DNA from 3 places in the Streptomyces rishiriensis genome. Region 1 is predicted to be linked to each of the others. Evidence: riboswitches for the same ligand, from Rfam matches in the RefSeq annotation. Region 1 holds a riboswitch; each other region holds the start of a gene.
The links. A riboswitch is a leader RNA that binds a small molecule or an ion and turns the genes downstream of it on or off. The one in region 1 is predicted to bind cobalamin.
Positions count from the first base shown of each region.

Region 2: linked by a shared signal. The riboswitch ahead of QF030_RS08160 (energy-coupling factor ABC transporter permease) and the one ahead of QF030_RS36320 (CbtB domain-containing protein) in region 1 are both predicted to bind cobalamin.
Region 3: linked by a shared signal. The riboswitch ahead of QF030_RS11605 (cobalamin biosynthesis protein) and the one ahead of QF030_RS36320 (CbtB domain-containing protein) in region 1 are both predicted to bind cobalamin.

Region 1 is NZ_JAUSWV010000002.1:7,638,866-7,642,065, forward strand. Features, by position in the region: gene QF030_RS36315 (enoyl-CoA hydratase/isomerase family protein) at 205-1,257, shown strand; cobalamin riboswitch at 1,346-1,498, shown strand; gene QF030_RS36320 (CbtB domain-containing protein) at 1,534-1,755, shown strand; gene QF030_RS36325 (CbtA family protein) at 1,780-2,541, shown strand; gene QF030_RS36330 (FAD-dependent oxidoreductase) at 2,868-3,200, shown strand, end outside.
Region 2 is NZ_JAUSWV010000002.1:1,301,551-1,304,750, reverse strand. Features, by position in the region: gene cbiQ (cobalt ECF transporter T component CbiQ) at 1-655, opposite strand, end outside; gene QF030_RS08165 (energy-coupling factor ABC transporter substrate-binding protein) at 660-1,130, opposite strand; gene QF030_RS08160 (energy-coupling factor ABC transporter permease) at 1,127-1,846, opposite strand; cobalamin riboswitch at 1,877-2,060, opposite strand; gene QF030_RS08155 (hypothetical protein) at 2,408-2,851, shown strand; gene QF030_RS08150 (VanW family protein) at 3,144-3,200, shown strand, end outside.
Region 3 is NZ_JAUSWV010000002.1:2,049,212-2,052,411, reverse strand. Features, by position in the region: gene QF030_RS11610 (cobyric acid synthase) at 1-654, opposite strand, end outside; gene QF030_RS11605 (cobalamin biosynthesis protein) at 651-1,622, opposite strand; cobalamin riboswitch at 1,721-1,873, opposite strand; gene QF030_RS11600 (hypothetical protein) at 2,011-2,232, opposite strand; gene QF030_RS11595 (inorganic phosphate transporter) at 2,267-3,200, opposite strand, start outside.

The DNA of each region.
Region 1 (3,200 bases):
CCGGCAGGTCGTCGCTCCCCCGGCGGGCGAGCGTGAGCAGCACGGTGTCCGGGGCGGCCCGGCGCACCTCGCCGTCCTCGCTGTCCAGGGCCTTGTCGAGAATGTAGGCGGGGACGACGCGGTCGAAGGGGCTGCCCGGATCCCGGAAGGAAGCAACGACATCATGCGCGTCATCGTGACCCGCGGCCCGACGGAGGCATCGGTATGAACGACATCGGGGAACCCGTGCTGCTGCACACCACCGGCAGGGCCGCCCACATCACGCTCGACCGGCCGAGGGCCATCAACGCCCTGAACCACGCGATGGTGCGCCGCATGGACGACGCGCTGAGGGTCTGGGAGCGCGACCCGGCCGTCGAGGTCGTCGTCATCTCCGGAGCGGGGGAGCGCGGTCTGTGTGCGGGCGGCGACATCCGCGCCGTCCACGACGACGCCCGCGACGCCGACGGCGCCGCCTCGGCCCGTTTCTGGCGCGACGAGTACCACCTCAACGCCCGCATCGCCCGCTTTCCCAAGCCCTACGTCGCCCTGATGGACGGCATCGTGATGGGCGGCGGGGTCGGCGTCTCCGCGCACGGCAGCGTCCGGATCGTCACCGAGCGGTCGAGGGTCGCGATGCCCGAGACGGGCATCGGCTTCGTGCCGGACGTCGGCGGCACCTACCTGCTCGCCCGTGCCCCGGGCGAACTGGGCACCCATCTCGCCCTGACGGGTGCGCAGATCGGGGCGGGGGACGCCGTGTCGTGCGGGCTCGCCGACCACTACATGCCGTCCGTCTCGCTCCGGCGGTTCGTCGACGACCTCACGGACCGGCCCGTACGGGAAGCCCTGGACCGTCATGTACGGCCCTTGCCGCAGGGCGAGTTGTCCGGCCACCGGGGGTGGATCGACGCCTGCTACGCGGCCGACACCGTCGAGGAGATCGTCCGACGGCTGTTCGCCCACGGCGGCCCGGCGGCCAAGGAGGCCGCGGAGACCCTGCTGGCCAAGTCGCCCACGGCGCTCAAGGTCACGCTCGCCGCCCTGCGCCGTGCCCGGCGGATCGGCTCGCTGGAACGGGTGCTGGAACAGGAGTACCGCGTCTCCTGCGCAGCCCTGAGCACACATGACCTGGTCGAGGGCATCCGCGCCCAGGTCATCGACAAGGACCGCGAACCCCGTTGGTCGCCGGCCACCCTCGCCGAGGTCACGGCGGCCGACGTGGAGCGCTTCTTCGCCCCGCTCGGCGAGCGTGAACTCGGCCTCGCCGGCCCCTGATCCCACGACGTGGGTCGAGCGGGACCGGCACGGTGATCCGGGTCACCGAGCCGCGGAGAGGGCGATCACGCCGGTTGGGGCGGTATTGGCCAGGGACCCGCCACGCGGTACCGTCGCTCTGATATCGACGACGGCGAGACGGAAGCCGGTGAGAACCCGGCACGGTCGCGCCACTGTGGACGGTGCACCCCGAAAGGGGGCATCGCGAGTCAGACCCGTGGCCGTCGTCATGTGCACCACCGAGATGGGACGCGAACTCCCAGAGGAGGTTCCGCCATGGCGCAGCATGTCGCCCAGCCGACTACCAGCACGCCCGTCGTACCTGCCAAGTTGCCGCTGAAGGACATCGCCCCCTGGGCAGTCTTCTTCGGCGTGCTGATGCTGGTCCTGCTGTACTTCGTCGGCGCGGAGCAAGGCGCCACCGCCGTCGTCTCCGGCGAGGACGTTCACGAGTGGGTGCACGACGCCCGCCACCTGCTCGGCTTCCCCTGCCACTGACCCGAGGGGAACCCCGGCACACCCATGAACTCCGCAACGGTGCGAAACCTGCTCGTGCGGGGCATGCTCGCCGGCCTGGCCGCCGGCGTGCTCGCCCTGATCGTCGCCTACTTCCTCGGTGAGCCGAACGTCGACAGCGCGATCGGCTTCGAGGAATCCCATGCAGCCGCCCACGAGCACCACGAGGTGGAACTCGTCTCCCGCAGCCTGCAGTCCACGGCCGGTCTCGCCACCGGCGTGCTGATCTACGGGGTGGCCTTCGGCGGCATCGCCGCCCTCGCCTTCTGCTTCGCCCTCGGCCGCGTGGGCCGCCTCGGCCCCCGGGCCACGGCCCTGCTGCTGTCGGGGGCCGCCCTGCTGGCCGTGTACGTCGTGCCGTTCCTGAAGTACCCGGCGAACCCGCCCGCGGTGGGCGATCCCGACACCATCGGCAAGCGCACCACCCTGTACTTCCTGATGATGGTGCTCGGCGTACTGCTCGCGGTCGCCGCGGTGATCCTCGGCAAGCGGCTGGCGCCGAGGCTGGGCACCTGGAACGCGACCGTCGCAGCCGTCCTCGGCTTCGTGCTCGTCATCGGACTGGCCTACGGGTTCCTCCCCGCCGTCAACGAGGTGCCGGGCGACTTCCCGGCCGCCCTGCTGTGGCGGTTCCGGCTGTCCGCGCTCGCCCTGCAGGTCACGCTCTGGGCGGGCTTCGGCCTCGTCTTCGGCGAACTGGCCGAACGGCTGCTGCACCCCGGGCCCGCCGCGGTGACCGCGGGCACACCGGTGGCCGCCCCACGGTGACGTGACCGGGACGACGACCCGGCTGGAGGGCCCGCGGAATGGTCCGGGGGCCCTCTCCCCGTACGCGAGCCGACGCCGGATCAGCGGCGGGAGCGGCGCGCGAGGACGGCGGCATGAACATCCGACCCGCCGTCGCCGCACGGCAGATGCCCGGCTCGTCGCGCTCGCCCTCGGCGGTTTGCCGTGAGCCGTGAGGCGTGCGGCGACACCTGCCCCGGGCCGACCCCTCCACCTGGACCGCGAGGACCTGGTCGCCGTTACGATCGAGTCCGCTGACACGGCCCGCGTTCCGCTCGCGGGCGTCAGCCGGATCCCGGGGAGGGACTGTGATCGTCGTCGTCGGCGCCGGACTCATGGGAGCGGCCACCGCCTGGCAACTGGCCCGCAGGGGCCACGAGGTCACGCTCGTCGAGGCGTACGACGTCGGTCACCGGCACGGCAGCTCGCACGGCAGCTCGCGGATCTTCCGGCGGGCGTACGCCGACCCCTTCTACGTACGGCTGACCGGGCAGGCGTACGAGCAGTGGCGGGAACTGGAGGACGACAGCTCGACCCCCTTGCTGCGCACGACCGGCGGGCTCGACATGGGCGAGGAGCACGACCCGAAGCTGATCGCCGACCTCCTCGGCGCGGCCGGAGTGCCGCACGAACTCCTCGGC
Region 2 (3,200 bases), 6.3 Mb from region 1:
CGGGCACCAGGACGCGCAGGGTCCCGTCGTAGCCGCGTCCGGCGAGCCCGTCCTGGAGCCGCGCCGCCCGGTCGAAGGCGCGGACGAACGCGGTGGCGCCGAGTCCGGCCAGCGAACGCCACTGCGCGGCGCGGGTGGTGTGCCCGAGCCGGGCCGCCTGGGCCTCCCGGATCCTGCGCACGGAGTCGAGCAGCAGGAAGCTCATGCGGTACGTCACCAGCGCGACGTCCACGACGGGCGCGGGTACCCCGGCCCTGACCAGGCGGGGCAGCAGGTCGGACATCGGGGTGGTGAACGCGAGGAGCAGGACACCGAGGGAGGCGGCCGAGGTACGCAGCAGCAGTTCCCCGGCGCGCACCGGACCGCCGTCGGCCAGGGCGACGAACCGGTCCGGGCCGCCGACCCGGACGAGCAGGGTGAGCGCACCGGTCACGCAGAAGCCCAGCGGCACCCGGTAGGCGCGCCACAACCGCCGGGCCGGCACCCCCGCCGGTCCCAGCAGGACGGCGAGAGCCGCCACCAGGACCAGGGCCGCGCCGGGCCAGGGCGGCAGCGAGATGGCGAGCACGGTGAGACCGAGTCCCAGTACGGCCTTGTCCAGCGGATGGCGGTGGCGCCAGCGGCTGCTGTGCGCCGCCGCGTCGATCGGCAGCACCCGCTCAGGTCCGTTCGGGAGCGGACGGCACGGACGCGCTCGCGGAGCCCTGAGGGCTTCCGGAGCTTCCGGAGCCTCGGGAGTCCTCGGAGTTCTCGGTACTCCGCGAGGACGTCGAGGCCTTCGACGAGGGGACCGAGGTCGTCGAAGCCGCCGTGTCCTGCTGCGCCAGAGCCCGGAGTTCGCCCTGCCGCCGTCCCCGGTGCAGACCGAAGTAGTAGGCGAGGACCCCCGCGCCGAGGGCGGCCTGGAGGGCGAACAGCGCCGACTCGATCTCGCCGGACGGCGGCTCGTACAGGGGCGAGAACCAGGGCTCGTAGTCCGGCTCGATCTCGGTGATCGCCGTCTCCGCCTCCGCGTCGGCGCCCGAGAACGGCTCCTCCTTGTGGTCGCCGAGCCCGAGGGCCAGCGGCAGGACGGCGAGCGCGGCCACCACGAACAGGAGCAGCGCGTTGATCTTCGCGTTACGGCTCACCGGGCCACCGCCTCGGTCTCGGCGTCGGCGCCCGCACCGGCCCTCTTCCGGCCGCCCGTCACGAGCACGCCCAGCCTTGTCAGTTCACCCTTGCTGGACTGCGTCAGCAGGCGCATCACGAACACCGTCAGGAGCCCCTCGCTGACCGCCAGCGGGAGTTGGGTGACGGCGAAGATGGAGCCGAACTTGCCCAGCGCGCCCAGGAATCCGCTGCTCGGGTCCGGGAAGGCGAGCGCCAGCTGCACGCTGGTGACGCAGTACGTGGACAGGTCGGCCACGAACGCGCCGAAGAACACCGTGACCATCAGCGGCACGTCGAACCGTCGCAGCAGCCGGTAGACCGCGTAACCGGCCCAGGGTCCGACGACGGCCATGGAGAAGACGTTGGCGCCGAGCGTGGTCAGGCCGCCGTGGGCGAGCAACAGCGCCTGGAAGAGCAGGGTGATGGTGCCCAGCACCGCCATGACCGGCGGCCGGAACAGGATGGCGCCGAGCCCCGTGCCGGTGGGGTGGGAACAACTCCCGGTGACCGAGGGGAGCTTCAGCGCGGACAGGACGAAGGTGAAGGCACCGGAGGCGCCGAGGAGCAGGGTGCTCTCGGGATGCTCCTTGACCTCACGGGTGAGTGACCGTACTCCGTGGACGACGAATGGCGCGGATGCGACGCTCCAGGCGATCGCGTGCGCCGGAGGCAGAAAACCCTCGGCTATGTGCATGGCTGAGCAGACCCTCTCCAGCACCTCGTGGATGGTTGACGTGCCTTGGCCGGTCTCCTGGCTCACGGGTACCACCGCCCGTACTCCGCCTTCCCGGGTCCCGAGGACCCAGTGGCTGCCCGCGAGGGCCGGAGCCGGACTTCCCGATCACAGTGGCGAGGGCCGCACCGGCATCACACCGGATTTCCCGTTCACCAAGGCGTGGTGACAGTAGTGCGCACACACAGGCGCTGACAAGCGCCGATGCGGGGCGCGGAGACGGCGGACGACGGCTCACCCCCGGCGCACGGCGGCCTCCGGCTGCCTCGACGAAATGCCGTGACCCTACGACCGCCGCCATCGGTGACGTCGTCGACCCGCACGTCCGGCAGACGGCGACCGCGATCCCGCATCTCGCGCCGAAGCCGTCCGCGCGAGCCGCCGAGGCCCGCGCGCAGGCCGCCGACGCGGGAACAGGGCGACAGGGGTGCGCTCGACGACCGGTGGGAGAATTCGTCCCGAGGTCCACGCCGCCGTGGCGGCCGGCGTTCCGGGGGCGGGGGCCGGAAGGAAGCGTGCAGCATGATCGAGTGGGTGTCCCTCAGAGCCGGCGCCCGGCCCGTGCCCCAGCCCGTCGCGACCCCCCTGGTGTGGGCCACGGCCTTCGGCAGCGCGCTGGTCCTGGTGGCGGTGCACAACCTGCTGGTCGGCGCGGACCGCCCGGGGTTCGCGCTGGCCGCGCTCTCTTTCCTGGCGGCCCTGCTGGGTCTCTGCGCCCGCTTCACCGCGGCCCCGGGCACGGCCGTCCTGTGCTGGCTGATCCTGAACGGCTTCGCCGTCCCGCCCGTGGGCACGCTCAGCTGGGCCGGCCACCGTGACACCTTCTGGCTCACCTGCCTGTGCGCCGCCGCTCTCGGCGGCACCGTGCTCGCCCGGATCGTCCAGGCCCGCGCCGCCTACCGCCGGATCGCCGCAGAGGTGGCCACCCCGGCGACCGACCCGGACGGCGACCCCCTCGGCACCTGACCGTCCCGGGACGGGGTGCGGCCCGGCGGCGTCGCGGATGCCGCCGCCCACGCGCGGCGGGGGGCCGCCGGTCGCGGAGGCCACCGCAGGCGCTGCTCCGCGCGGGCCGCCGGCCGCCGGGGCCCGCCGGCCCCGGCGGCGGACGTGATGCGGAACATAGGTGTTCTGTGACATATGGCTTCATCGGACCTTTTGGGTAGCTTGGGGTGCTTGCCCCTGCCGTCGGCGCCGTCTCGTGCACGGCGTCGCGCAGCGGGGCGGATCACCCGCCGCTCGTCCGTCCAGGAGACCCATGCGCCCCCGAACAGCCTCCGTACCGCCCCTCGCCCTGGCGGGCGGTGCGCTGACC
Region 3 (3,200 bases), 5.6 Mb from region 1:
CCCGGTGAGCCCGTGCAGCATCTCCAGGCCCGGCTCCAGCAGGGAGACGTCCCCCCGGAACTTGTTGACCAGGAACCCGGCGACCAGTTCCTGGTCCTCGGGCGAGAGCAGGGCGACGGTGCCGAAGAAGGAGGCGAAGACGCCCCCGCGGTCGATGTCGCCGACGACGAGCACGGGCAGCCGCGCGCCCCGCGCGATCCCCATGTTCACGATGTCGGTCCGCCGCAGATTGATCTCGGCCGGACTGCCCGCCCCCTCACAGATCACCGCGTCATACGTGCCCCGCAACTCGGCGAGGCAGTCGAGAACGGTTCCGAGGAGTTTCTGCTGCCGCCCCCCGTGATAGCCACGGGCGGTCATCTCGCCCACCGGCTTGCCGAGCAGCACGACCTGGCTGCTCTGCTCGCCGCCCGGCTTGAGCAGCACCGGATTCATCAGCGCGGTCGGCTCCACCCGGCAGGCCTGGGCCTGCATGGCCTGCGCCCGCCCGATCTCGGCGCCCTCGGTCGTCACGAACGAGTTGAGGGACATGTTCTGCGCCTTGAAGGGCGCGACCTTCACCCCCTGGCGCACCAGCCACCGGCAGATCCCGGCGGTGACGACGCTCTTGCCGGCGTCGGAGGTGGTGCCGGCGACGAGGAGACCCCCGCTCATGTCGTACGCCCCTTCGGCTGGTTCCTCGCGACGACGCGCGTGGCGGCGATGCGCGCGGCGACGGTCACGCCGAGCGCGAGCAGACCGACGCGGCGGGAGAGCCGCGCGGCACGTTCGATGTCCCGGACGGCGACGGGCCGCCCGGCCGCGCCGTTCAGCACGGGGCGGTGCTCGACCCGTCCGCCGTACGACAGGGTCCCGCCCAGCCGCACCCCGAGCGCGCCCGCGAAAGAGGCTTCCACCGGACCGGCGTTGGGGCTCGGATGGCGGCGGGCGTCGGCCCGCCAGGCGCGCACGGCGCCCCGCGGATCGTCCCCCGCGACGGCGGCGAGCACGGCGGTCAGCCGGGCTCCCGGCCATCCGGCGACGTCGTCGAGGCGGGCGGCGGCCCAGCCGTAGCGCAGATACCTCGGCGACCGGTGACCGACCATGGCGTCCAGGGTGTTGACGGCCCGGAACCCGACCAGGCCCGGCACCCCGCCCACCGCCCCCCACACCAGCGCGCCCACGACGGCGTCGGAGGTGTTCTCGGCGACCGACTCCACGACGGCCCGGGCGATCCCGTCGGCGTCCAGCGCCTGCGGGTCCCGCCCGCACAGATGCGGCAGCCGCTCCCGGGCGGCCTCGACGTCCCCCGCTTCGAGGGCCCGCCCGACGGCCCGGGCCTCCCGGACCAGCGAACTGCCCCCGACAACGGCCCAGGTGGCGGCGGAGACCAACGCGACGGTGGCCGCGGGTGAACGGCGTACGGCCTGTTCGGCGGCGGCTCCCAGGGCCACGGCCCCGCCGGCGCACACGACGGCGTGGAGGGCGCCGCGTCCCCGGTGGTCCCGCCACAGCAGCCGCTCGACGGCACCGGCGGCGCGTCCGAACGCGGCGACCGGATGCCCTCGGCGCGGATCGCCGAGCAGCAGGTCGCCCAGAAGGCCGGTGGCGGCGCCGTACGCGTAGAGGCGATCGGCACGCATCGGCTCAGCCGGCCGTGGGGCCGGGCAGTGAACCGGTGCGGTACCTCAACGGCCGAGCGAGCATGGCGATATGTCCTCACTCAGGGTGTCCACGCCCTGGTTCGACGAGACCGGCGGCGAGAGTTCCTGGCTCCCGGGGGTTACTACCCCGGTGACAGTGGCGGGACCGCGCCGGATTCACACCGGCTTCCTCTTCTGCCGTCGTACATGGCTCGGGCAGTCCACCACGACCCGCTGGAGCCGTCAACTTGCTGTTGACCTGCGAGGCTGGAGTGTGCAGAACCCCACACAGGGACCGACGGCGGAGCCACCGACACCCCTGGGGTGCGGGACGGCGATCCGTCCCGCACCCCAGGGGCGTTCGGGTGGTGCGTGTGTGGATGGTGCGTCAGGCGACGATCAGTGAGATGCCGTACGCCACCGCTGCCGCGCAGGCCGCGAAGCACGCGTACGCGCCGGTCACCGCGAGGGTGGCCGAGCCGCCCTGCGCCGACGCGCGCTCCTGCCGCGACAGGCCCATGATGCCGAGGGTGAACAGGGCGACGAGGCCCACGGTGACCACGAGGCTGACGCCGAAGACGGAACCCAGGGCTGCCCAGTCGATCTTCATGCTGCTTCTCTTCCTTCGTACCGGGTGCGCGGGCTCAGACGGCCGCGGCCGGAGGAGCGGCGGGGGTCGCGGGCTCCGCGGCCGGGGCGGGGATCGTGGCCGTCAGGTCCGTGGTGAGACCGGCGGTGAGGTTGTCGGCCAGGGCGACCGTGGGCGGCGGGGTGACCGCGGCGATCGCCGTCGTGACGACGCCCGCGGGCTCCTCGGACGCGTTGACGTTCGAGGCGTCGACGACCTCGCGCCGGGAGACCTTCCAGATGGCCGCGCTGGAGGCGATCAGGAAGACCGCGACGAGGGCCGTACCCCAGTCGCCCAGGCCGGTGACCGACTCGGCGAGCGCGCCCACCAGGGCCGCGGCCGGGAGCGTCAGGCCCCATGCGACGAACATCCGGGTCGCCGTCGACCAGCGGACCACACCGCCCTTGCGGCCCAGTCCGGCGCCCATCACCGCACCCGAGACCGAGTGGGTGGTGGAGAGGGAGAAGCCGAGGTGCGAGGAGGCCAGGATGACCGTGGCCGCGCTGGTCTGGGCGGCGAAGCCCTGCTGCGGCTGGAGGTCGGTCAGGCCCTTGCCCATGGTGCGGATGATGCGCCAGCCGCCGAGGTAGGTGCCGAGCGCGATGGCCAGGCCGGCGGAGAGGATGACCCAGGTGGGCGGGTCGGAGTCGGGGGCCACGGCACCGCCGGCCACCAGGGCCAGGGTGATGATGCCCATCGTCTTCTGCGCGTCGTTGGTGCCGTGGGCGAGGGAGACCAGGCCGGCCGAGGCGATCTGGCCCGCGCGGTAGCCCTTGGCCGCAGCCTTGCCGTCGGCCTTCTTGCCGAGGGTGTAGGAGAGGCGGGTCGCGAGCATCGCCGCGACGCCGGCGACGATCGGCGCGGCGATCGCCGGGATCAGCACCTTGGTCACCAGGGCGTCACCGTGCACCGCGCCCATGCCGGCCGAGGCGATGGTGGCGCCGATCAGG